Regions from separate parts of the Pseudomonas sp. NFX71 genome, predicted to be linked through region 3. Evidence: predicted binding sites of a transcription regulator. Region 3 holds the regulator's gene; each other region holds the start of a gene.
The links. The regulator FliA, encoded in region 3, starts transcription of late flagellar genes. The targets are predictions, from matches to a motif close to CTAAAGTTTNNNNNNNNNNNGCCGNTAA.
Positions count from the first base shown of each region.

Region 1: ACM1ZW_RS30565 (methyl-accepting chemotaxis protein) is a predicted target of FliA. The motif match lies at 2,933-2,960, and genes of this name have one in related genera.
Region 2: ACM1ZW_RS24155 (methyl-accepting chemotaxis protein) is a predicted target of FliA. The motif match lies at 2,556-2,583, and genes of this name have one in related genera.
Region 4: ACM1ZW_RS02840 (flagellar protein MotY) is a predicted target of FliA. The motif match lies at 3,475-3,502, and genes of this name have one in related genera.

Region 1 is NZ_CP182230.1:6,552,264-6,557,665, reverse strand. Features, by position in the region: partial or broken gene ACM1ZW_RS30575 (chemotaxis protein) at 1-886, opposite strand, end outside; gene ACM1ZW_RS30570 (Na+/H+ antiporter family protein) at 1,523-2,839, shown strand; gene ACM1ZW_RS30565 (methyl-accepting chemotaxis protein) at 3,004-4,686, shown strand; gene ACM1ZW_RS30560 (LysR family transcriptional regulator) at 4,816-5,402, opposite strand, start outside.
Region 2 is NZ_CP182230.1:5,160,439-5,165,840, forward strand. Features, by position in the region: gene ACM1ZW_RS24145 (AAA family ATPase) at 1-41, opposite strand, end outside; gene pnuC (nicotinamide riboside transporter PnuC) at 38-601, opposite strand; gene ACM1ZW_RS24155 (methyl-accepting chemotaxis protein) at 794-2,428, opposite strand; gene ACM1ZW_RS24160 (undecaprenyl-diphosphate phosphatase) at 2,716-3,546, shown strand; gene ACM1ZW_RS24165 (DUF1294 domain-containing protein) at 3,543-3,971, shown strand; gene ACM1ZW_RS24170 (MmcQ/YjbR family DNA-binding protein) at 3,968-4,327, opposite strand; gene ACM1ZW_RS24175 (LysR substrate-binding domain-containing protein) at 4,324-5,232, opposite strand; gene ACM1ZW_RS24180 (FMN-dependent NADH-azoreductase) at 5,362-5,402, shown strand, end outside.
Region 3 is NZ_CP182230.1:3,709,609-3,715,010, reverse strand. Features, by position in the region: gene ACM1ZW_RS17160 (chemotaxis protein CheA) at 1-1,387, opposite strand, end outside; gene ACM1ZW_RS17155 (protein phosphatase CheZ) at 1,443-2,231, opposite strand; gene ACM1ZW_RS17150 (chemotaxis response regulator CheY) at 2,254-2,625, opposite strand; gene fliA (RNA polymerase sigma factor FliA) at 2,793-3,533, opposite strand; gene fleN (flagellar synthesis regulator FleN) at 3,530-4,360, opposite strand; gene flhF (flagellar biosynthesis protein FlhF) at 4,477-5,402, opposite strand, start outside.
Region 4 is NZ_CP182230.1:613,940-619,341, reverse strand. Features, by position in the region: gene bfr (bacterioferritin) at 1-216, opposite strand, end outside; gene ACM1ZW_RS02860 (bacterioferritin-associated ferredoxin) at 417-635, opposite strand; gene ACM1ZW_RS02855 (peroxiredoxin) at 951-1,553, shown strand; gene rnt (ribonuclease T) at 1,688-2,365, opposite strand; gene pyrC (dihydroorotase) at 2,362-3,408, opposite strand; gene ACM1ZW_RS02840 (flagellar protein MotY) at 3,568-4,476, shown strand; gene ACM1ZW_RS02835 (argininosuccinate synthase) at 4,606-5,402, shown strand, end outside.

The DNA of each region.
Region 1 (5,402 bases), 2.8 Mb from region 3:
CACCGAGGCCGAGTTCGACCAGCGTGCCGGCGGTATTGCTGTCGTCGAGTTGTTTCTTCAGCGCCTCGGCCGGGCCGATCAGGACTTTTTCCGGCACGTCGAGCAACACGCCCCACGACTTGCCACCGGGGATCGGCTGGAACGGCGAGAGCACTTTCAACTGCTGGTCGCTGTGCAGGCTGGTGGTTTTGCTGCTGTTGGCGAGCAGGCGGATCAGCTCGGCGCCGTTGGTTTTATCCACGGCATCCAGGCGCTGGCTGAGTTTGCTGGCGTCCGGGCTGTAGCCGGCGAGCAAACCGGCCGGGCTGATGATGCTGACGTGGGTCTGGCCGTCATAGAGCTTTTTGCTCGCGCCCTGACTGACCGCTTGCAGGCTGTTGAGGTTGATGTCCACCGACAGCGAAGCGATGACTTTACCGTTGAGCATCAGCGGGAACACGATGCTGGTCATCAGCACGTTCTGGCCGTCGATCACGTAGAAGTAGGGTTCGATCACGCAAGGTTTGAGCGAGGTGCGTGGGCAGGTGAACCAGGCGTTGGCGGGCTCGCCGCTGGGGCCGGTGCGGGTGTCGGCCATGTCCGTTTCGGGCAGCGCCATCGACGTCACCTTGCCGGGTGTCGGTTGCGACCAGTACAGCGCGAAACGGCCCTTGTCGTTACTGCCCAGTTCCGACTGGCCGGCGAACAGTTCGTCCTTGCCGTCCAGCGCGTTGGGCTCGAACACGAGGGACAGGCCGAGCAATTCTGGATTGGCTTGCAGCGCGGACTTGACCTGGCGGGTCAGGTCTTCGCGCAGGTCGAAGGCATCGAGAAAGCGCTTTTCGGCCTGATCACGCAGGAACAACACCTGACGTGAAAAGCCGTGGCCATATTGATAGGCGTCCATGAACTGCTGGCGAATCCCCAGCGCCTGGTTTTCGCCCTGGGACTCGATCCGGGCCTGGGCAGCTTCGGTGAGCATCTCCATGCTCGAGGCTTTCACCAGCTCGGAGCTGTGCTCCATGCGGTACAGCGAAAGACCTACCAGCAAGGTCACGATACCCGCCAGGCAAAGCCCGGCCAGCAGGGTGATTTTCCATTGAATGGAAAGTTGTCTGAGCGACATGGAGACGTCCTTATTCGATAAATATCTGAGACTTTGCACTGTAACGGCCGCGAATCCGCTTTCTTTATTCGGTGTGCGGAGCTTTTGTGGCAAGAGGTTTATCTCTGGAGAAGGGATATATATCTGTGGTGAGGAGTGGGACGTGTGGCGAGGGGATTTATCCCCGTTGGGTCGCGAAGCGGCCCCTGCAATTATCCAGACGAATCGATTGTGGCTGCTGCGCAGCCAAACGGGGATAAATCCCCTCGCCACAGGGGTATCACTGGCCGTTACATGTTCGTTGGCACCACTCGCTTTGACACCGGCCCCACTCTGCGGCACAGTGCGCGCCGTCTAATAAAACCCATTCCTTGTCCCGCTGGCGTCTCTTCGCAGACTGCCGGCTGGGTTCATTTCGCTTGCCTTGAGGTAACGATGATTAATGCTGTAATTGCCGCGGTCGGCGTCATGCTGGTGCTCAGCCTGTCCCGCGTGCACGTTGTGATCGCGCTGATTATCGGCGCGCTGGTGGGCGGCCTGACCGGTGGCCTGGGCATCGACGCCACCCTGAAAGCGTTCAACAGCGGCCTCGGCGGCGGGGCCACGGTGGCCTTGTCCTATGCCTTGCTCGGCGCCTTCGCGGTGGCGATTGCCAAGTCCGGCCTCGCCCATGCGCTGGCGGACAAGGCCCTGGCCATGGTCGATCGCCAGCACGCCAACGGTGGTGGCTCGGTCAAGTGGCTGTTGATCGGTTTGCTCTGGGTGGTGGCCATCGCTTCACAGAATATTCTGCCGATACATATCGCGTTTATTCCGTTGCTGGTGCCGCCACTGTTGTATGTGCTGACCAAGCTTCAACTGGATCGCCGCTTGATCGCCTGTGTCATGACCTTCGGCCTGATCACGCCGTACATGTTCCTGCCGGTGGGTTTCGGCAACATCTTCCTCAATGAAATCCTCCTGGCCAACGTGGCCCGCAGCGGCGTGGACATCAGCGGCATCAACGTTACCCATGCCATGGGCATTCCGGCGCTGGGCATGGTCGTGGGGCTGGCGGCAGCGTTCATCAGCTACCGCAAGAAACGCGTCTACAACCTGGAAAAGATCGAGCAGGTCGAACAGGTTGCGGTCCAGTACAACCCGTTGAGCCTGATGGTCGCGGGTGTGGCCATCGCGGCGGCGTTCATCATTCAGCTACTGCTGGATTCGATGATTATCGGTGCGCTGGCGGGTTTCCTGATCTTCTCGGTGTCGGGCATCGTCAAGTGGCGCGACACCGACGACCTGTTCACCGAAGGCATGAAGATGATGGCGATGATCGGCTTCATCATGATCGCCGCCTCGGGGTTTGCCGAAGTGATGAAAGCCACTGGTCAGGTGCAGACGCTGGTTGAAACGTCGGCGTCGTGGATCGGCCACAGCAAGGGCATCGGCGCGCTGTTGATGTTGCTGGTCGGCTTGCTGGTGACCATGGGCATCGGCTCATCGTTTTCCACCGTGCCGATTCTGGCGGCGATTTTCGTGCCGCTGTGTGTGCAACTGGGTTTCAGCCCGATCGCCATCGTGTGCATCGTTGGCACCGCCGGCGCGTTGGGCGATGCCGGTTCGCCGGCTTCGGACTCGACACTGGGCCCGACCTCCGGCCTGAACATCGACGGCCAGCATCACCACATCTGGGACACCGTGGTGCCGACCTTCCTGCATTACAACCTGCCGCTGCTGGCGTTCGGTTGGGTGGCGGCGATGGTGCTCTGATTCAGGATCAAAAGATCGCAGCCTTCGGCAGCCCTACAAAGGAATGGCACACACCCTGTAGGCGCTGCCGAGGGCTGCGATCTTTTTTGAGCATTCAACTTTTGATCCGGCGTGCCGTTAAAGCCTTTAACCACGCCAACAAAAATCAAAAAGAGTGAACCGTCATGCGCATGAGCCTGAAGGCTAAAGTCCTGTCCCTTGCCGTACTCCCGGTGTTGCTCTTTGCGCTGGTCATCAGTTTGACCACGTTGTTCGTGCTGCAGGAGCAGGCCCGCAAGGAAGTCGAGGAGACGCGCCAACGCCTGCTCAGCGATGCCAAGGCCACCCTGCAAAGTTACGTGGCCGTGGCGATGACTACGATCAAACCGCTCTACGACGCCGCAGCCCCGGGTGACGACGCGGCGCGGGCCCAGGTGATCAAATTGCTGTCGAGCGTCAGCTACGGCAAGGAAGGTTACTTCTTCGGCTACGACTCCAACACCGTGCGCCTGTTCAAGGCCAACAGCCCTGAAGGCGTGGGCCAAAGCTTCAAGGACAACCGTGATCCGAACGGCGTCTACGTCAACCGCGACCTGGTGAAAGTCGCCAAGGACGGTACGCATTACCTGCAATACAGCTCGCCATTGCCCGGCAATACCAAGGTGCTGGTGCCGAAACTCGGCTACACCGAATACCTGCCGAAGTGGGACATGGCCGTCGGCACCTCGGTCAACCTCGACGGCATCGAAGCGCAGGTGGCGGTGGTCGAGGCCAAGGTTCAGGAGCGCATGGAAGGCGTGTTGCTGAGCATCATCGGCATCGCCGTAGTGGTGCTGTTGGTGATCGCCGCCGCCGGCATGCTGCTGGCCAACACCATCCTGCGTCCGCTGAACCTGATGAAAGCCAACCTCGATGACATCGCGGCAGGCGAGGGCGACCTGACCCGGCGCCTGACCATCACCAGCCAGGACGAACTCGGCCAGCTCGCCGGTTCGTTCAACCGTTTTGTCGACAAGATCCACGGCCTGGTGCGCCAGATCACTGAAATGACCTCGCAACTGACCGGGCTGGTGAATCAGGTATCCGATCAGGCTCAGCGCTCGGATCAGGCGATGGAGCGTCAGCGTCACGAGACCGATCAGGTCGCCACGGCGATCAACGAAATGTCGGCCGCCGCGCAGGAAGTTGCCAAAAGTGCACAGAACGCCGCCGTCGCCGCGCAACAGACCGACGAAGAAGGCCAGACCGCCAAGCGTGTGGTGGCGGGCAGCATCGTCAAGATTCATGCATTGGTCGACGATATTCGCAGCAGCGGCGTGTCCCTCGACAGCCTGCAAAAGGACGTGTCGTCGATTGTCAGTGTGCTTGGGGTGATCCGTTCGATTGCCGAACAGACCAACCTGTTGGCGCTCAACGCTGCGATCGAAGCGGCCCGTGCCGGTGAGGCCGGTCGCGGTTTTGCGGTGGTGGCCGACGAAGTCCGCGCGCTGGCCAGCCGCACGCAAATCAGCACCCAGGAAATCCAGGGCATGATCGATCGCCTGCAGGCGGGTACTCAATCGGCGGTGGAAGCGATGCGCCGTTCCAGCGAGGCTGGCGACGGTACGTCCGCACAGGCGAACGAAGCGGGCGCGTCCCTCGACACCATGGCCCAGCTGATCGGCACCATCAACTCGATGAACGCACAGATCGCCAGCGCCGCCGAAGAGCAGACCGCCGTGGCCGAAGAGATCAACCGCAGCGTGCATCAGATCGCGGTGGCTGTGGACAACGTGGCTGACGAAACCCAGCTCGGCGCCCAGACCTCCCGCAGCCTCGCGGATCTGGGTCAGCGCCTGGGCAGTCTGGTCGGACAGTTCCGTATCTGATTTGATGATGCTCTTGTGGCGAGCGAGCTTGCTCGCGCTGGGCTGCGCAGCGGCCCTGAAAATTTGTGAGCGCTGCGCACTCAAGCGGGAGCAAGCTCCCTCGCCACACTCGCGTGTTCGACTCAGGTTCTAGGGCCTGTCCCAATACGGCACCGGCCCAAAGCATTCGACAAAGAAATCAATCACCGTGCGCACCTTCACGGATAACCGTCGGCTGCCGGGCCAGAGCACGGCGATCTGCTGCGGCTCAAGGCTGTTGGACACCTGATAGTCCCCCAGCACCGGCACCAGCGTGCCGTTGCGCACGGCCTCACCAATCAGCCATGACGGAAACATCACCAGCCCCAAGCCCTGTTCGGCGGCCTGGGTGAGTGTGTCGGCGTGGTTGCCGGTGAGCGGTCCCTTCACCGAATAGGGCGTCCAGTCCTGCCGACCCTGGCGGAAAAACCAGCGCTGCTGGCCGGTTACACCTTTGTAGGCCAGGCATTGATGCGCCGCCAGGTCCTGGGGATGTTGCGGGATGCCATGGCGCTCAAGGTAGGCCGGGCTTGCCGCGACCTGAAAGCGGTGGGGCGCCAGAATGCGCGCCTGCATACTCGAATCGTGCAGCGGGCCGATGCGGAACAACAGGTCGGCGCCTTCCTGCAACGGGTCGATGTAGCTGTCGGTCTGTTGGATGTCCAGTTGCAGTTTCGGATAGCGCTCGCACAACTGCC
Region 2 (5,402 bases), 1.5 Mb from region 3:
TTGCCGCTGGATTCGGGCCCGGTCAGTACCAGGACTTTCATGTGCGTAGCGCCGGGTCGGCGCGCCATTCACGCCAGCCTTGCACGGCAATCACGGCGAACAACCCATAGAGCCCGGCGGTCAGGTACATGCCCTTATAGATGAAGAGCCCGACGAAAATCACATCGAGGGTGATCCACAGTGGCCAGCATTGAACGCGCTTTTGCGCCATCCACACCTGCGCCACCAGGCTGAAGCCAGTCAACGCCGCATCGAGCCAGGGTTGGGCGGCATCGGTCCAGTGCGCCATGGCCGCGCCGAGCATCAGACTGCCGACGGCACCAATGGCCAGGCCTGACACGACCGATTCTCCCTTGAGCTGGCTAACCCGCCGCCCCTGTCGCGCAGCCCCCGCGCGCGTCCATTGCCACCAGCCATAGAGTTGCAACGCGGCGTAGATCACCTGCAACAGCATGTCCGAATAAAGCTTCACTTCAAAAAACACCCAGCTGTAAAGCGACACCATGACCAGGCCAATCGGCCAGCACCAGGGGTTCTGTTTGACCGTCAACCAGACGGCAATCACACCGAGGGAGGCGGCAAACAGTTCAAGCCCGGACATGGAGGTTCCTTGGGGAAATCGTAGAGGGGGGCGGATTGTACCGGGATTGTGGCGAGGAGGCTTCTGTGGCGAGCGAGCTTTTGTGGCGAGGGGACTTGTCCCCGTTGGACCGCGGAGCGGTCCCAAAAGATCGACGACTGCTTCGCAGCCGAACGGGGATAAATCCCCTCGCCACAGAGATTGGTGTCTGGATTACACGCGGAACTGCTTGAGCAAACCGTTCAACTGCTCGCTCAGATCCTTGAGCCGCACGCTCGCCATACTCGACTGTTCCGCCGCCAGCGCCGTGCTGTGGGACAAACCGGCGGCCTGGGTGACGTTCTGGTTGATGTCCTCGACCACGTGGGCCTGTTGCAGGGTGGCGCTGGCGATGGAGGCGTTCAGGCCGTTGAGGTTGCGCAGTGCCTGGCCAATGGCATTCAGGCTCGCACCGGCCAGGCCGGCTTGTTCGATGGTCAGCTGCGATGCGCGACTGCTGTCGCCAATGACCTTGACCGCCGCTTCGGAGTGGCCTTGCAGGCGTTCGATCATCGACTGGATCTCGGCGGTGGACTTCTGCGTGCGCTGGGCCAGCAGACGCACCTCATCCGCCACGACGGCAAACCCGCGACCTTGCTCGCCGGCCCGGGCGGCCTCGATGGCGGCGTTGAGGGCGAGCAGGTTGGTTTGCTCGGCGATAGAGCGGATCACTTCCAGCACGCTGCCGATCTGAGTGCTTTCGGTGGCGAGCGTACGGATGACTTCCACAGCCTGATCAATGGTGCCGGACAACGTGTCGATCTGTTGCAGGCTGCTGTCGATGTTGACCTGGCCCTGCTGCGCCTGGGATTCGGCATCGCGCATTTCGCTGGCCGCTTGCTCGGCATTCTTGGCGACATCCTGCACGCCGTACGTCACTTCATTGATGGCCGTGGCCACCAGCTCCATCTGCTGGGATTGCTGCTGACTGCGTTGCTGGGCCTGCGCGGCGTCGTTGCCCAGCTCGCTGGACGACTGGCCCAAAGCGCTGGCGGACACCTGCAATTGACCGATCACCAACCGCAGTTTGGCGGTAAAGGCATTGAAGTGGCGGGCCAATTGCGTCACTTCATCCTGGCCATGGGTATCGAGGCTGCGGGTCAGGTCGCTTTCACCGCTGGCAATATTGGCCATGGCGTTCACGGTTTCCTGGAGCGGGCGCACGATGCTGCGAGCAATCAGGATCACCAGCAGGGCCATGATGGCGGCAATCACCAGCCCGACGACGGTCGCTTTCCAGACCTGGGCCATGAACTCGGCTTGCATGTCATCGATGTACACGCCCGAGCCGATCACCCAGCCCCATGGCTCGAACAGTTTGACGTAGGACGTTTTTGCCACCGGCTCGCTGGCGCCCGGTTTCGGCCAGCGATAGTCGATTGCGCCGGCGCCCTTGGCTTTGGCGAGGGCGACCATTTCGTTGAACAGCGCAAACCCGTCCGGGTCGCGAATCGCCGAGAGGTTCTGGCCATCGAGTTTCGGGTTGGCCGGGTGCATGATCATCACCGGCGTCAGGTCGTTGATCCAGAAGTAGTCGTTCTGGTCATACCGCAGGCCGCGAACGGCGGTCATCGCCTGTTTCTGCGCGGCCTCGCGTGTGAGCGTGCCGGCAGTTTCCAGGTCATGGTAATAGGTCAGAATGCCGCTGGCGGTCTGCACCACGTGCTGGGTTTTCTGCGCCTTGGCGTGATAAAGGTCTTCGTGGATCTGCTTGAGCATCAACACGCCCAACGTCAAAAGCATCATGACGGCCACGATCAAAATGAGCCACAAGCGGCGGCTGATCGACATATTTCGCAAGCTGTTCATAACGCTGTCACCCCGGTTTCTTTTTCTTGTAATAAATGATCGCCGGCATCCAACCACACTTTGCCGATCGGGCATATCCGACCCAAGTCCAATAACGTGGCAGCGTTATTCAGCCTTGTCTGATAGGATTTCGGCCCCGCACGGAAAAACCTGAATCCAAGTCGATGTTTCACGGAATTTTTACGGTTCCGTCCGGATTCTGTGCGCGCGGGTCTTTTGGCTACGCTGACTGTTCTTGAAAAAATATTAACGGGGCATGCCGTTGCGCATCGCCTTTTGGGGGATTGATGGATCTTTGGACCGCCTTGCAGGCATTGATACTTGGCGTTGTAGAAGGGCTGACGGAGTTTTTGCCGATTTCCAGTACCGGACACCAGATTATTGTGGCCGACGTGCTCAATTTCGGTGGTGAGCGGGCCATGGCGTTCAACATCATTATTCAGCTCGGCGCGATTCTCGCCGTGGTCTGGGAATTCCGGCGCAAGATTTTTGATGTCGTCATTGGTTTGCCGACGCAGCCAAACGCCCGGCGCTTTACTGCCAACCTGCTGATTGCCTTCCTGCCGGCGGTGGTATTGGGGGTGATCTTTGCCGACCTGATCCACCATTACCTGTTCAACCCGATCACCGTGGCCACGGCATTGGTCGTGGGCGGCATCGTGATGTTGTGGGCCGAGCAGCGTCAGCACGAAGTACACGCCGAAACCGTCGATGAGATCACCTGGAAAGATGCCTTGAAAGTTGGCTTCGCCCAGTGCCTGGCGATGATTCCGGGCACCTCGCGTTCAGGCTCGACGATCATTGGTGGTTTGCTGTTCGGGCTGTCGCGCAAGACCGCCACCGAGTTTTCGTTTTTCCTCGCGATGCCGACCATGGTCGGCGCGGCGGTCTACTCGGGCTACAAGTATCGCGACCTGTTCGTACCGGCTGATTTTCCGGTGTTCGCCATCGGTTTCATCACCGCGTTCATCTTCGCGATGATTGCCGTCAGAGGCTTGCTCAAGTTCATCGCCAGCCACAGCTACGCGGCGTTCGCCTGGTATCGCATTGCGTTTGGTCTGGTGATCCTGGCCACCTGGCAGTTCGGCTGGGTGGACTGGACTGCGGTCAAGCCATGAATGATGCCGGCAGGAGCAGCAGCCCCGGACGCAATTCCGGAGGGCAGATCCAGAACCCCAGGCTGAAACTGCTGGTGTTCGCGGCCGTGTGCGCGCTGCCGTTGGTGGGCTCGTTGTCGTTCTGGCTGCGCGGGATTTCGCTGATACCCCTGGCGGCCTACGGCATCGTCAGCGTGTTGGCGTTCTTCCTTTATTGGAGCGACAAGCGCAAGGCCCGCACCGACACCTGGCGTACGCCGGAGAACGTGCTGCATGCAGTTGAACTCGCCGGCGGCTGGCCGGGCGCCTTGGTCGCCCAGCAGGTGTTCCGGCACAAGACGCGCAAAGTGTCATTTCAACTGCTGTTCTGGATGATCGTGTTGCTGCATCAAGTGTTCTGGATTGATCAGCTGTTCCTGGGGGCAAACCTGTTGGCGCTGTTCTAAAGCAGCAGTCCGACCTGCGTGCGCTTGGGCAGCTTGCTTACCACCAGTTGATGGGAACGTTGCAACAGGCTTTGCAGTTCTTCGGCGCCCAGCGGGTAGGGCGTTTGCATGATGATCCACTGGGCCCGCGCCAGGTACGGCGCCGGGTGAACGCCCGGGCGGTCGCAATGCCCCAGAAACAGGTCCTTGTCGACCTTGAAGGCGAGGGATTCGCCCCGCAGGTTCTGCAGGGCGAACATCTTGTTCCCGGCAATCGAAAACACCCGCACGCCACCCCACTTGTAGTCTTCCCGCGCTCCCGGCAGCGCCAGGCAGTACTGCGCGACATCCTCTTCGCTCATGCGTCCAGCCTTCATATCAATCGGTCCCCACAGGCATTGAATGATTCGATCAAATGGTCGAGCCAGGCGCGCACCGCCGGCATGACCCCGCGCCGGTGAGGGTAGACCGCTTGCAGCCAGCCGCCAGGCAACGACCAGTCAGGGAGCAATTGCACCAGCGCGCCGCTTTCCAGTTCCTGCTCGCAATACATCATCGGCAGCATGGTAAAGCCCTGGCCGGCGAGTGTGCAGGCCTTGCGCACGATGAAGTCGTCGATGCCCAGTCGGGCTTCGAGCGCAAGTTCATGGCTTTTACCCTGTTGATCGAGCATGCGGATATGCACCATGCGGTCGGCTTCAAGGGCGCCAAGCACCGGCAAGCCCTTGAGCTCCTCGGGATGATTGATCGCTCGCCCATGGAGAAAGTCCGGACTGGCCACCATCAGCATCTGCGCCTGACGCAGGCGTCGGGTGACCAGCAACGGGTCTTCATCTCCCAATTCACGCACCCGTAGCGCGACGTCGACGCCCTCGGTCACCAGGTCGACCCGGCGGTTGAGCAGCATCACTTCCAGTTGAACCTGCGGGAATTTTTCGAGAAACCGACTGATCACCGTCGGCAGCATTTCGTGAGCCAGCCCGACGGGGCAGGACACCCGCAAGCGTCCGCGGGGTTCGCTGGACATGCTGGCCACGGCTTCATCGGCCATCTCGGCTTCCAGCAGCATGGCCTGGCAGTGCCGCAAATAACGTTCGCCCACGGCGGTCAACTTCAGTTGCCGGGTGGTGCGTTGCAACAGGCGCGCGCCAAGGCGTTCTTCCAGCTCGGCGATCCGCCGCGACAAGCGCGACTTGGGAATCCCCAGCACACGCCCGGCTGCAGCGAAACCGCCGGCTTCGACCACCTTGGCGAAGTAGTAGAGGTCATTGAGGTCTTGCATGGTGTTAACCCGATTGTTCTATCAGTGAGACGAACTATCGCATTGTTGCAGTCTAATCAGCTATTGGTTTCGTCTGTAGGATTGTCTCCATCAGATCGCCCCGTGGCGATCCTCACCTGGAGATCCCACATGAAACTGCTGCATATCGATTCGAGCATTCTTGGTGACAA
Region 3 (5,402 bases):
GGTTCTTGTCGAGGTCGGTTTCTTCGCCGACCAGCTCCAGGTTGATCTCTTTCTTGAGCTGGCGAGCCAGGTCGCGAACCAGACGCGGGAAGCGCCCGAAGACTTTCTTGATCGGTTGCATCCGGGTCTTCATGACCGCGGTTTGCAAGTCAGCTGTGACCACGTCGAGGTTCGACACGGCTTTGGACATGGCTTCATCGGCGCTGTTGGCACCCAGGCGAACCAGGCGGTTACGCACCAGTACCAACTCGCCCACCATGTTCATGATTTCGTCGAGGCGCGCGGTGTCGACCCGCACGGTGGTCTCGGCTTCGCTGGCCGGTTTTTCCGCCGGCGGCGCGGACGGCGCACGGGCTGGGGCCGGTGCAGCAGCGGCAGCAGGCTTCGATGCTTCGGCTTTTGGCTCGGGCGCCTTGGCGACAGGTGCCGGGGCTTTGGCGACAGGCGCGGCTACCGAAGAAGCGGCAGAACCGGTACCGACTTCGGTGAACTTGCCTTTACCGTGCAATTCGTCGAGCAGCGATTCGAACTCGTGGTCCGAGATCAGATCGCTGCCGGCCGCTTTAGCGGTAGGCACCGCGGCGGCCGGGGCCGAAGCAATGGCCGACTCCAGCGCGTCGACGGCAAAGTTGCCCTTGCCGTGCAGTTGATCGAGCAGTGCTTCGAACTCGTCGTCGGTGATGTCGGAACTGTCGCCTGCCGCTTTCGGGGCAGCCGGTGCGGCGGGGGCTGCAGGTGCCGCCACCGCGTCGACGGCGAACTGGCCCTTGCCGTGCAATTGATCGAGCAACGACTCGAATTCTGCATCGGTGATTTCGTCGCTGGCTGCTGCGTCCGCGGCAGGCTGCGCAGCCGCCACCGGCGCCTCGGCCTGAGCCTTGACGGCGTTCAGCGAGTCCAGCAGTTGTTCGAATTCGTTATCGGTGATGTCGCCTGATTCGGCTTCGGCAGCCGGTTCTTCCACCACTTGAGCCACAGGTGCGGCTTCATCGGCGGTTTGCGGCTCGGCCAGACGGGCCAGGGCCGCGAGCAATTCAGGCGTGGCAGCCGTGATCGGGCTGCGTTCGCGGACTTCGCTGAACATGCTGTTCACCGCGTCCAGCGCTTCGAGTACCACGTCCATCAATTCCGAGTCGACGCGACGTTCACCCTTGCGCAGGATGTCGAACACGTTCTCGGCGATGTGACAGCACTCCACCAGCTCGTTGAGCTGGAGGAAGCCGGCGCCCCCTTTTACAGTGTGAAAACCGCGAAAAATTGCATTGAGCAAGTCCGCATCATCCGGTCGGCTTTCAAGCTCGACCAGCTGTTCGGACAGTTGCTCTAGAATCTCGCCGGCCTCAACCAGGAAATCCTGAAGGATCTCTTCATCGGCGCCGAAGCTCATTAAGGGGGTGCTCCTAACAGGTCTAAAAACCTAAAAAACCTAAAATTCTAAATTTCTAAAATCCCAGGCTGGATAGCAAATCGTCCACATCGTCCTGACCGGACACAACGTCTTCTCTTTTATCGGCATGAATCTGCGGACCTTCACCCTGAGAGAGATGTTTTTGCGGATCTTTTTCAGCAAGCATCGCTTCACGGTCATGTTCGATGCCCGCAAAGCGGTCCACCTGACTGGCCATAAGCACGAGCTTGAGCAGGTTGCTTTCAACTTCGGTGACCAATTGGGTCACACGCTTGATCACTTGACCTGTGAGGTCCTGGTAATCCTGAGCGAGCAGAATGTCGTTGAGGTTGCTCGACACTGCGCGATTGTCCGCGCTGCTGCGTGTCAGGAAACCGTCGACACGCCGAGCCAGTTCGCGGAACTCCTCGGCCCCGACTTCGCGACGCATGAACCGCCCCCAATCCGTGCTCAGCGCCTGAGCTTCATCGCTCAGGCTGTTGACCAGCGGTGTGGAGTTTTCGACCAGATCCATGGTGCGGTTGGCGGCAGCCTCGGTCAGCTTCACCACGTAGCCCAAGCGCTCAGTGGCATCCGTGATCTGCGACACTTCCTCGGCTTGCGGCATGTGCGGGTCAATCTGGAAATTGACGATCGCGCTGTGCAGCTCGCGGGTGAGCTTGCCCACTTCCTGATACAGGCCGCGGTCACGGGTCTGATTGAGCTCATGGATCAGTTGCACAGCGTCGCCGAACCTGCCTTTTTCAAGGCTTTCGACCAATTCGACCGCGTGTTTTTTCAGGGTCGATTCAAAATCGCCCTGTGAAGATTCGTTGTGGTCCATAGCTCCCCCGTGGCGCAGTTTCTCAACCGATGCGTTCGAAAATCTTCTCGATTTTTTCTTTTAACGCCTGGGCCGTGAAGGGTTTGACCACATAGCCGTTAACACCAGCCTGGGCCGCTTCGATGATCTGCTCGCGCTTGGCTTCAGCGGTCACCATCAGCACCGGCAGGTGCTTGAGCTTTTCATCGGCGCGCACGTGGCGCAGCAGATCGATGCCGGTCATGCCAGGCATGTTCCAGTCCGTTACCAGAAAGTCGATGCTCCCGCTGTTGAGAACCGGAATGGCAGTAGTGCCATCGTCAGCCTCCACCGTGTTGGTGAACCCAAGGTCACGCAACAGGTTTTTTATGATCCGCCGCATCGTTGAGAAGTCATCAACGATGAGGATTTTCATGTTCTTGTCCAATTCGACCTCCAAGCAGTCTTAAACGCGCCCAGCACCTGGACGCGCCATTTCAATCAATCCGGCAAAGCACTCAATGACTGTCTGGAGCACAACAGATCGAGACCGGCGCAGTTCAACACCACACCAGCCACGTTCGCAGTGTCCCCACACTGCCTTCAGCGCGCTCGCCACTCCCCCAAACGCCCCCGCAAACGGGCCGCGCACTGGCTGTGTAACTGGCTGACCCGAGATTCGCTGACCCCCAGGACCTCACCGATTTCCTTGAGATTCAACTCTTCGTCGTAGTACAGCGCCAACACCAGTCGCTCACGCTCCGGCAAATTGGCAATCGCGTCCGCCAGCGCCGCCTGGAAGCGTTCATCTTCCAGATCGCGTGACGGCTCGAGATGAGCACTCGCGCCATCCTCGTGCAGCCCTTCGTGTTCGCCGTCCTGCAAAAGATCGTCGAAACTGAATAACCGGCTGCCCAGGGTGTCGTTCAAAATCCCGTAGTAATCGTCGAGACTCAATTGGAGTTCGGCCGCAACTTCGTGATCTTTAGCGTCACGGCCGGTTTTAGCTTCAATCGAGCGAATTGCGTCGCTGACCATGCGGGTATTGCGGTGGACCGAGCGTGGCGCCCAGTCCCCCTTGCGGACTTCATCGAGCATCGCGCCGCGGATTCGAATGCCCGCGTACGTCTCGAAACTCGCGCCTTTGCTGGCGTCGTATTTGGTCGACACTTCAAGCAGACCGATCATGCCGGCCTGGATCAGGTCTTCGACCTGGACACTGGCCGGCAATCGCGCCAGCAAGTGATAGGCAATGCGTTTGACCAGTGGCGCGTAACGCTCGATCAGCTCGTACTGCGCGTCACGTGCCGATTTCTTGTAAAGGTTGTAACCGCTGGCTGTCATAGCACGGGTCCTGCCGTTTGTTGCACGAGGCGCTCGACGAAAAACTCCAGGTGTCCGCGCGGGTTGGCAGGCAGCGGCCAGGTATCGACCTTTTGTGCGATGGCCTTGAAGGCCAGGGAGCACTTGGAACGCGGGAAAGCTTCATAAACCGCGCGCTGCTTCTGAACGGCCTTGCGCACGCTTTCGTCGTACGGCACCGCACCGACGTATTGTAAGGCGACGTCAAGGAAGCGATCCGTGACCTTGGTCAACTTGGCGAACAGGTTGCGACCTTCCTGCGGGCTCTGGGCCATGTTGGCCAGGACGCGGAAGCGGTTCATGCCGTAGTCGCGGTTCAGCAGCTTGATCAGCGCGTAGGCGTCGGTGATCGAGGTCGGCTCGTCGCAGACCACCAGCAAGACTTCCTGCGCGGCGCGAACGAAACTGACTACCGAGTCACCAATACCTGCAGCGGTGTCTATCACCAGGACGTCGAGGTTGTCGCCGATATCGCTGAACGCCTGGATCAGGCCGGCATGTTGCGCCGGGCTCAGATGCACCATGCTCTGCGTGCCGGACGCCGCCGGGACGATGCGGATACCGCCGGGCCCCTGCAACAACACGTCGCGCAGCTCACAGCGGCCTTCGATTACGTCAGCCAGGGTACGTTTGGGTGTCAGTCCCAGCAGGACGTCAACGTTCGCCAGCCCCAGATCGGCGTCCAGCAGCATGACGCGCCGGCCGAGCTCAGCTAGAGCCAGGGACAAGTTCACTGACACGTTAGTCTTCCCGACGCCACCTTTGCCGCCGGTCACCGCGATCACCTGTACGGGATGCATGCTGCCCATGTTATTTCTTTACCTTGTCTTGCATAGACGGAGGCCACATTACTGGCTGCGCGTTCACAAACGGAACAATGCATGGCAGACCATCGATGTAGGTACAAAAACTGTTCATTAATACCTCAGCCAACCTGCTTGGTCGGACTGTGGTAAATATCAGCGAACATGTCAGCCATGGCTTCTTCGCTGGGTTCTTCCTGCATTTGCACGCTGACGGCGCGGCTCACCAGCTGATGACGACGCGGCAGATGCAAATCATCCGGAATCCGCGGTCCATCGGTCAGGTAAGCCACCGGCAACTCATGACTGATTGCCAGGCTCAACACCTCACCCAGGCTTGCTGTTTCATCCAGTTTAGTCAGGATGCAGCCAGCCAGCCCGCAGCGCTTGTAACTGTGATAAGCGGCGGTTAGAACCTGTTTCTGGCTGGTGGTTGCCAGAACCAGATAATTTTTTGATTTGATGCCACGACCGGCCAGGCTTTCGAGCTGCATGCGCAGTGCCGGATCGCTGGCCTGAAGACCCGCGGTATCGATCAGCACTACACGTTTGCGCAGCAACGGGTCCAGCGCCTGCACCAGGGACTGGCCCGGGTCGATGTGGGTGACCGACACGTTGAGGATCCGACCCAAAGTCTTCAGTTGTTCCTGAGCGCCGATACGGTAGCTGTCCATGCTCACCAGCGCGATGTTCTGCGCGCCGTACTTGAGCACGTAACGGGCCGCGAGCTTGGCCAGCGTGGTGGTCTTGCCCATGCCGGCAGGGCCAACCATGGCAATCACGCCGCCCTCTTCCAGTGGCTCGACTTCCGGCGTGGCAATCATCCGTGCCAGGTGCGCCAGCAACATGCGCCAGGCCTGACGAGGTTCGTCAATGCCGGTGATCAGTTCCAGCAGATCGCGGGACAACGGACCGGACAAACCGATGCGCTGCAGGCGACGCCACAGGTTGGCCTGGGCCGGACGGCTGCCTTGCAGCTGATTCCAGGCCAGGGAGCCAAGTTGTACTTCCATCAGTTCGCGCAGGCTGTTGAGTTCGAAACGCATCG
Region 4 (5,402 bases), 3.1 Mb from region 3:
CTGCACGTTCGGCAGGCCTTCCAGGAACAGGATGCGCTTGATCAGCTTGTCCGCGTGTTTCATCTCGTCGATGGACTCGTGGTATTCGTGTTTGCCGAGCTTGTTCAGGCCCCAATCTTCATACATGCGCGCATGCAGAAAATACTGATTGATCGCGACCAGTTCATTGGCAAGGATCTTGTTGAGATGCTGGATGACTGTAATGTCGCCTTTCATGATGGGGTCCTGCCCTGTATTAGCTGTCTATAAAGCGGAGTCTGAGCCGCACAACTAAGAGTGTCAAACCTAAGTTATTGAAACTTATATGAAAATTAATCGGAATAAGAATGTTTGTGTTCCGCGTCTAACCCGTAACCGATTGATTTTCAGGAATAAAAAAAACCGGACATGAAGTCCGGTTCTTTGGAATAGGGTATCTATGCGGCAGTAAATTCTACAGGGAAAGGAATTGCTGCCTGGGCTGTTTGCAATTTGGTCAGGGTTTCACGCACCACTTCCTTGGCAAGGCAGGCGCATTTGCCGCATTGGCTGGCTACGCCGGTAGCCTGGCGGACTTCCTTGTAGCTGCAGCATCCTTCATAGATCGCTTCGCGGATTTGTCCGTCGGTGACGCCAGTGCAGAGGCAGACATACATAAGCTAAGAACCGTCGCTGGTGGTGACTCAGTTGCGATGGATCTTAATGTTAACGAGAATGATTGTCAAAGTGGTTTCTGAAAGCTTTGCGTTATAAACGTGCGTGGCTGACGAACGGTTTTCCCCAGGGCAATCTGCCAGTAATCGCGAAGACAGCAATTTGAGGTGTTGACGAAAAACCGTTGAGGACAGCTCAAAAACGCAGTGTATGATGGCCGGTCCTTATGAAGCGGGTGGGTGTCACAGGGCTGTCGCCTGAGGGTGGCAGGCTGGCGCCAACCCGGAACTTCACGTTTTTACACCAGGAGATATTCAATGAGCGTACTCGTAGGCAAGCAAGCCCCTGACTTCACCGTACCGGCCGTACTCGGCAATGGCGAAATCGTCGACAGCTTCACCCTGTCTTCGGCCATCAAAGGCAAATACGGCCTGGTGTTCTTCTACCCACTGGACTTCACCTTCGTGTGCCCATCCGAGCTGATCGCTCTGGACAACCGCATGTCCGACTTCAAGGCACGCAATGTTGAAGTGATCGCCGTTTCGATCGACTCGCACTTCACTCACAACGCATGGCGCAACACCCCGGTGAACAATGGCGGTATCGGCCAAGTTCGCTACACCATGGCTGCCGACATGAAGCACGAAATTGCCAAGGCCTACGACGTTGAGTCCGAAGGCGGCGTGGCTTTCCGTGGCGCGTTCCTGATCGACGACAAAGGCGTTGTCCGCTCGCAGATCATCAACGACCTGCCGCTGGGCCGTAACATGGAAGAGCTGATCCGTCTGGTCGACGCTCTGCAATTCCACGAAGAGCACGGCGAAGTCTGCCCTGCCAACTGGAAAAAAGGCGACAAAGGCATGACCGCTTCGACCGAAGGCGTCGCGGCCTACCTGACCGAGAACGCTGCTGCCCTGTAAGGCGCGTTCGAGGCATAAAAAAACCGGCCGTCGAGGCCGGTTTTTTTATGGGCGGGATAAAACCGATGCCGTTCGCTCAAGCACGACGCTGAGTCTGTGGCCAGGGAGCAAGCTCCCTCGCCACAAGTGTTGGATCAGTCGTTGTAGTCTTCCCAGCCGCCCATCTGCTTCCAGCGATTGACGATGCCGCAGAACAGCTCAGCCGTCTTCTCGGTGTCGTAGCGAGCCGAGTGAGCCTCGCGACCGTCGAAGTCGATGTCGGCGGCCTGACAGGCTTTCGCCAACACGGTTTGACCGTAGGCCAGACCGGCGAGGGTTGCCGTGTCGAAGCTGGAGAATGGATGGAACGGGTTGCGCTTCATGTCCAGGCGCGCAACCGCTGCGTTCAGGAAGCCCAGGTCGAAACTGCTGTTGTGCCCGACCAGGATCGCCCGCTTGCAGCCGTTGGCTTTCAACGCCTTGCGGATACCACGGAAGATATCGGTCAGCGCCGCTTCTTCACTTACTGCCATGCGCAGCGGGTGATCGAGTTTGATCCCGGTGAACTCCAGGGCGGCCGCTTCGACGTTGGCGCCTTCAAACGGCTCGACGCGGAAGAAATAGGTGTGATCAGGGTATACAAAGCCCTTTTCATCCATGGCGATGGTGGTAGCGGCTATTTCCAGCAAAGCGTCAGTGGCAGAGTTGAAACCACCGGTTTCAACGTCGACAACGACTGGCAGGTATCCACGGAATCGAGCTGCCATCGGGTGGCGTGGACCACTTCCGCCGCCTTGACCGTCCTGTTCGTCATCGAAATGGTCTTCACTCACGCGTGTTCCTCCAGCAGGCGCCAGCGCAGTTTTTCACCGGCGCGCAGCGGGATAACGGTCAGCTCGCCAAATGGCAGGCTGGTTGGGGCGGTCCACTCGTCGCGGACCAGGGTAATGCGATCGGTGTTCACCGGCAGGCCATAGAAGCGCGGGCCGTTAAGGCTGGCGAAGGCTTCGAGCTTGTCCAGCGCATTGCGCTGTTCGAACGCTTCGGCGTACATCTCGATCGCCGCATAAGCGGTGTAGCAACCGGCACAACCGCAAGCGGCTTCCTTGGCGTGCTGGGCATGCGGTGCCGAGTCGGTGCCGAGGAAGAACTTGTCGCTGCCGCTGGTGGCGGCGTCGAGCAGCGCTTCCTGGTGGGTGTTGCGCTTGAGAATCGGCAAGCAGTAGAAGTGCGGCCGAATTCCGCCGACCAGCATGTGGTTGCGGTTGTACAAGAGGTGATGCGCGGTGATGGTCGCGCCAACATTGGCCGAAGCCTCGTTGACGAACTGCACGGCGTCCGCGGTGGTGATGTGTTCGAACACCACTTTGAGCGTCGGGAAACGCTCGACCACACGACGCATGTGCTCATCGATGAAGATTTTTTCGCGGTCGAACACGTCGACATCGCCACGGGTTACTTCACCGTGAATCAACAAAGGCATCCCGACTTCGGCCATGGCCTCGAGCGCAGGGAAAATCTTGTCGATACTGGTGACGCCAGAATCCGAGTTGGTGGTCGCGCCGGCCGGGTACAACTTGGCGGCGAACACGAAACCGCTGGCCTTGGCTTCACGAATTTCTTCGGGCTGGGTGCGGTCGGTCAGGTAAAGCACCATCAACGGTTCGAAACGGCTGCCGGCCGGACGTGCAGCGAGAATCCGCTGGCGATAGCCGTCGGCTTCAGCGGCGTTGCGCACCGGAGGTACCAGGTTGGGCATAATGATGGCGCGACCAAAGGTGCGCGCGACATCCGCAACGGTATTGGTCAACACGGCACCATCGCGAAGATGAATGTGCCAGTCGTCGGGACGCAGCAGGGTCAGGCGGTCGGACATGAGGGGATTCCAGGCGGGTCAAACTCAGGGGAATGCTACCGGAAAAGACTCTCTCAGGCACTCGCTATCAAGTTTTGCGGGAAGCTTCCGATATCCAACAGGTACGCCGTAAACATGTGTGTGTCGGTCTTTTTGTTGTAGAAGCCAGTGGAGCCTCCCGTGCGCCAGCGTTATTTAGCCTTGCTCAGTGTGTTTGCCAGCCTTCCCGCGATGGCGCTCACTTTCCAGACCCGTCTGGAGAGCATCGAGTGGACGGTCGAAGGGGACAAGTTCGAGTGCCGCCTGATTCAACCGATCACCGATTTCGGTTCGGGTGAGTTCGTGCGTCGCGCCGGCGAGCAGGCGACGTTTCGTCTGAAAGCTTATAACTCGATGGTCGGCGGCGGCTCGGCGACCTTATTGGCGGCTGCTGCACCCTGGCAGCCGGGGCGTGGCGACATCAATCTCGGTTCCGTGCGGATCGGCAGCGGCAATGTGCTGTTCAACAGTTCGCAGGTTCAGGCCGGGCGCTTGATCAGCGGCTTGATGGATGGGCGCAGCCCGGTCGTCCGGCATTCTTCGGGCGATGGCCGGGTCTCGGAAGTGCGGCTGTTGCCGGTCAAGTTCAGCAAGGCGTTCAACGATTATCAGGGCTGCGTGGCGAAACTGCTGCCGAAGAATTTCGAGCAGATCAAGCAAACGCAGATCGGCTTTCCCGGCGACGGCCTGGACCTCGACGCGCAGGCCAAGGCTCAGCTGCAGGTGATGCTGGAGTTCATGAAGGCCGATCCCACGGTCAATCACATCGAGCTTGACGGCCACTCCGACAACAGCGGCAACCGCCTGACCAATCGAGACCTGTCGCGGCGTCGGGCCCTGGCGGTCATGGAGTTCTTCAAGGCCAACGGTGTGCAGGAATCGCAGGTTACCGTGCGCTTTCATGGTGAGCGTTATCCATTGGTACCCAACACCAATGCGGCCAATCGGGCGAAGAATCGTCGAGTCAATGTGCACCTCGCGCGGGTCGCACCCACCGAGCCGCCGGCGCCTCAATCAACAGCATCGGCGAGCGCGGCGAAGACTTCCTGACCCATCGGTCATCGTCGCGCGGTCGACATAATCTGTCGCTTCGTCGTCATAAGCTGTCGCGCCACTGTAAATTATTCCGTATGAGCGGTAGACTTCCCGGCTTTCCGTAGAACCCCGTGGAGTGATGGCATGGCGGACGTAAACAAGGTCGTTCTGGCGTATTCCGGCGGCCTGGACACTTCGGTGATCCTCAAGTGGCTGCAGGATACTTATAACTGTGAAGTCGTGACCTTCACCGCTGACCTGGGTCAGGGCGAAGAGGTCGAACCTGCACGTGCCAAGGCTCAGGCCATGGGCGTGAAAGAGATCTACATCGACGATCTGCGCGAAGAATTCGTGCGCGATTTCGTTTTCCCGATGTTCCGCGCCAACACCGTTTACGAAGGCGAGTACCTGCTGGGTACTTCCATCGCTCGTCCGTTGATCGCCAAGCGCCTGATCGAAATCGCCAACGAAACCGGCGCTGACGCCATTTCCCACGGCGCCACCGGCAAAGGCAACGACCAGGTTCGTTTCGAACTGGGCGCCTACGCCTTGAAGCCAGGTGTAAAAGTGATTGCACCGTGGCGCGAATGGGACCTGCTGTCCCGTGAAAAGCTGATGGATTACGCTGAAAAGCACAACATCCCGATCGAGCGTCACGGCAAGAAAAAATCCCCGTACTCGATGGATGCCAACCTGTTGCACATCTCCTATGAAGGCGGCGTGCTGGAAGACACCTGGACCGAGCACGAAGAAGACATGTGGAAATGGACCGTCTCCCCGGAGAAGGCTCCAGATAAAGCGCAATACCTGGAACTGACCTATCGCAACGGCGACATCGTTGCACTGGACGGCGTCGAAATGACTCCGGCTACGGTGCTGGCGACCCTGAACCGTATCGGTGGCGAACACGGCATCGGCCGCCTCGACATCGTCGAGAACCG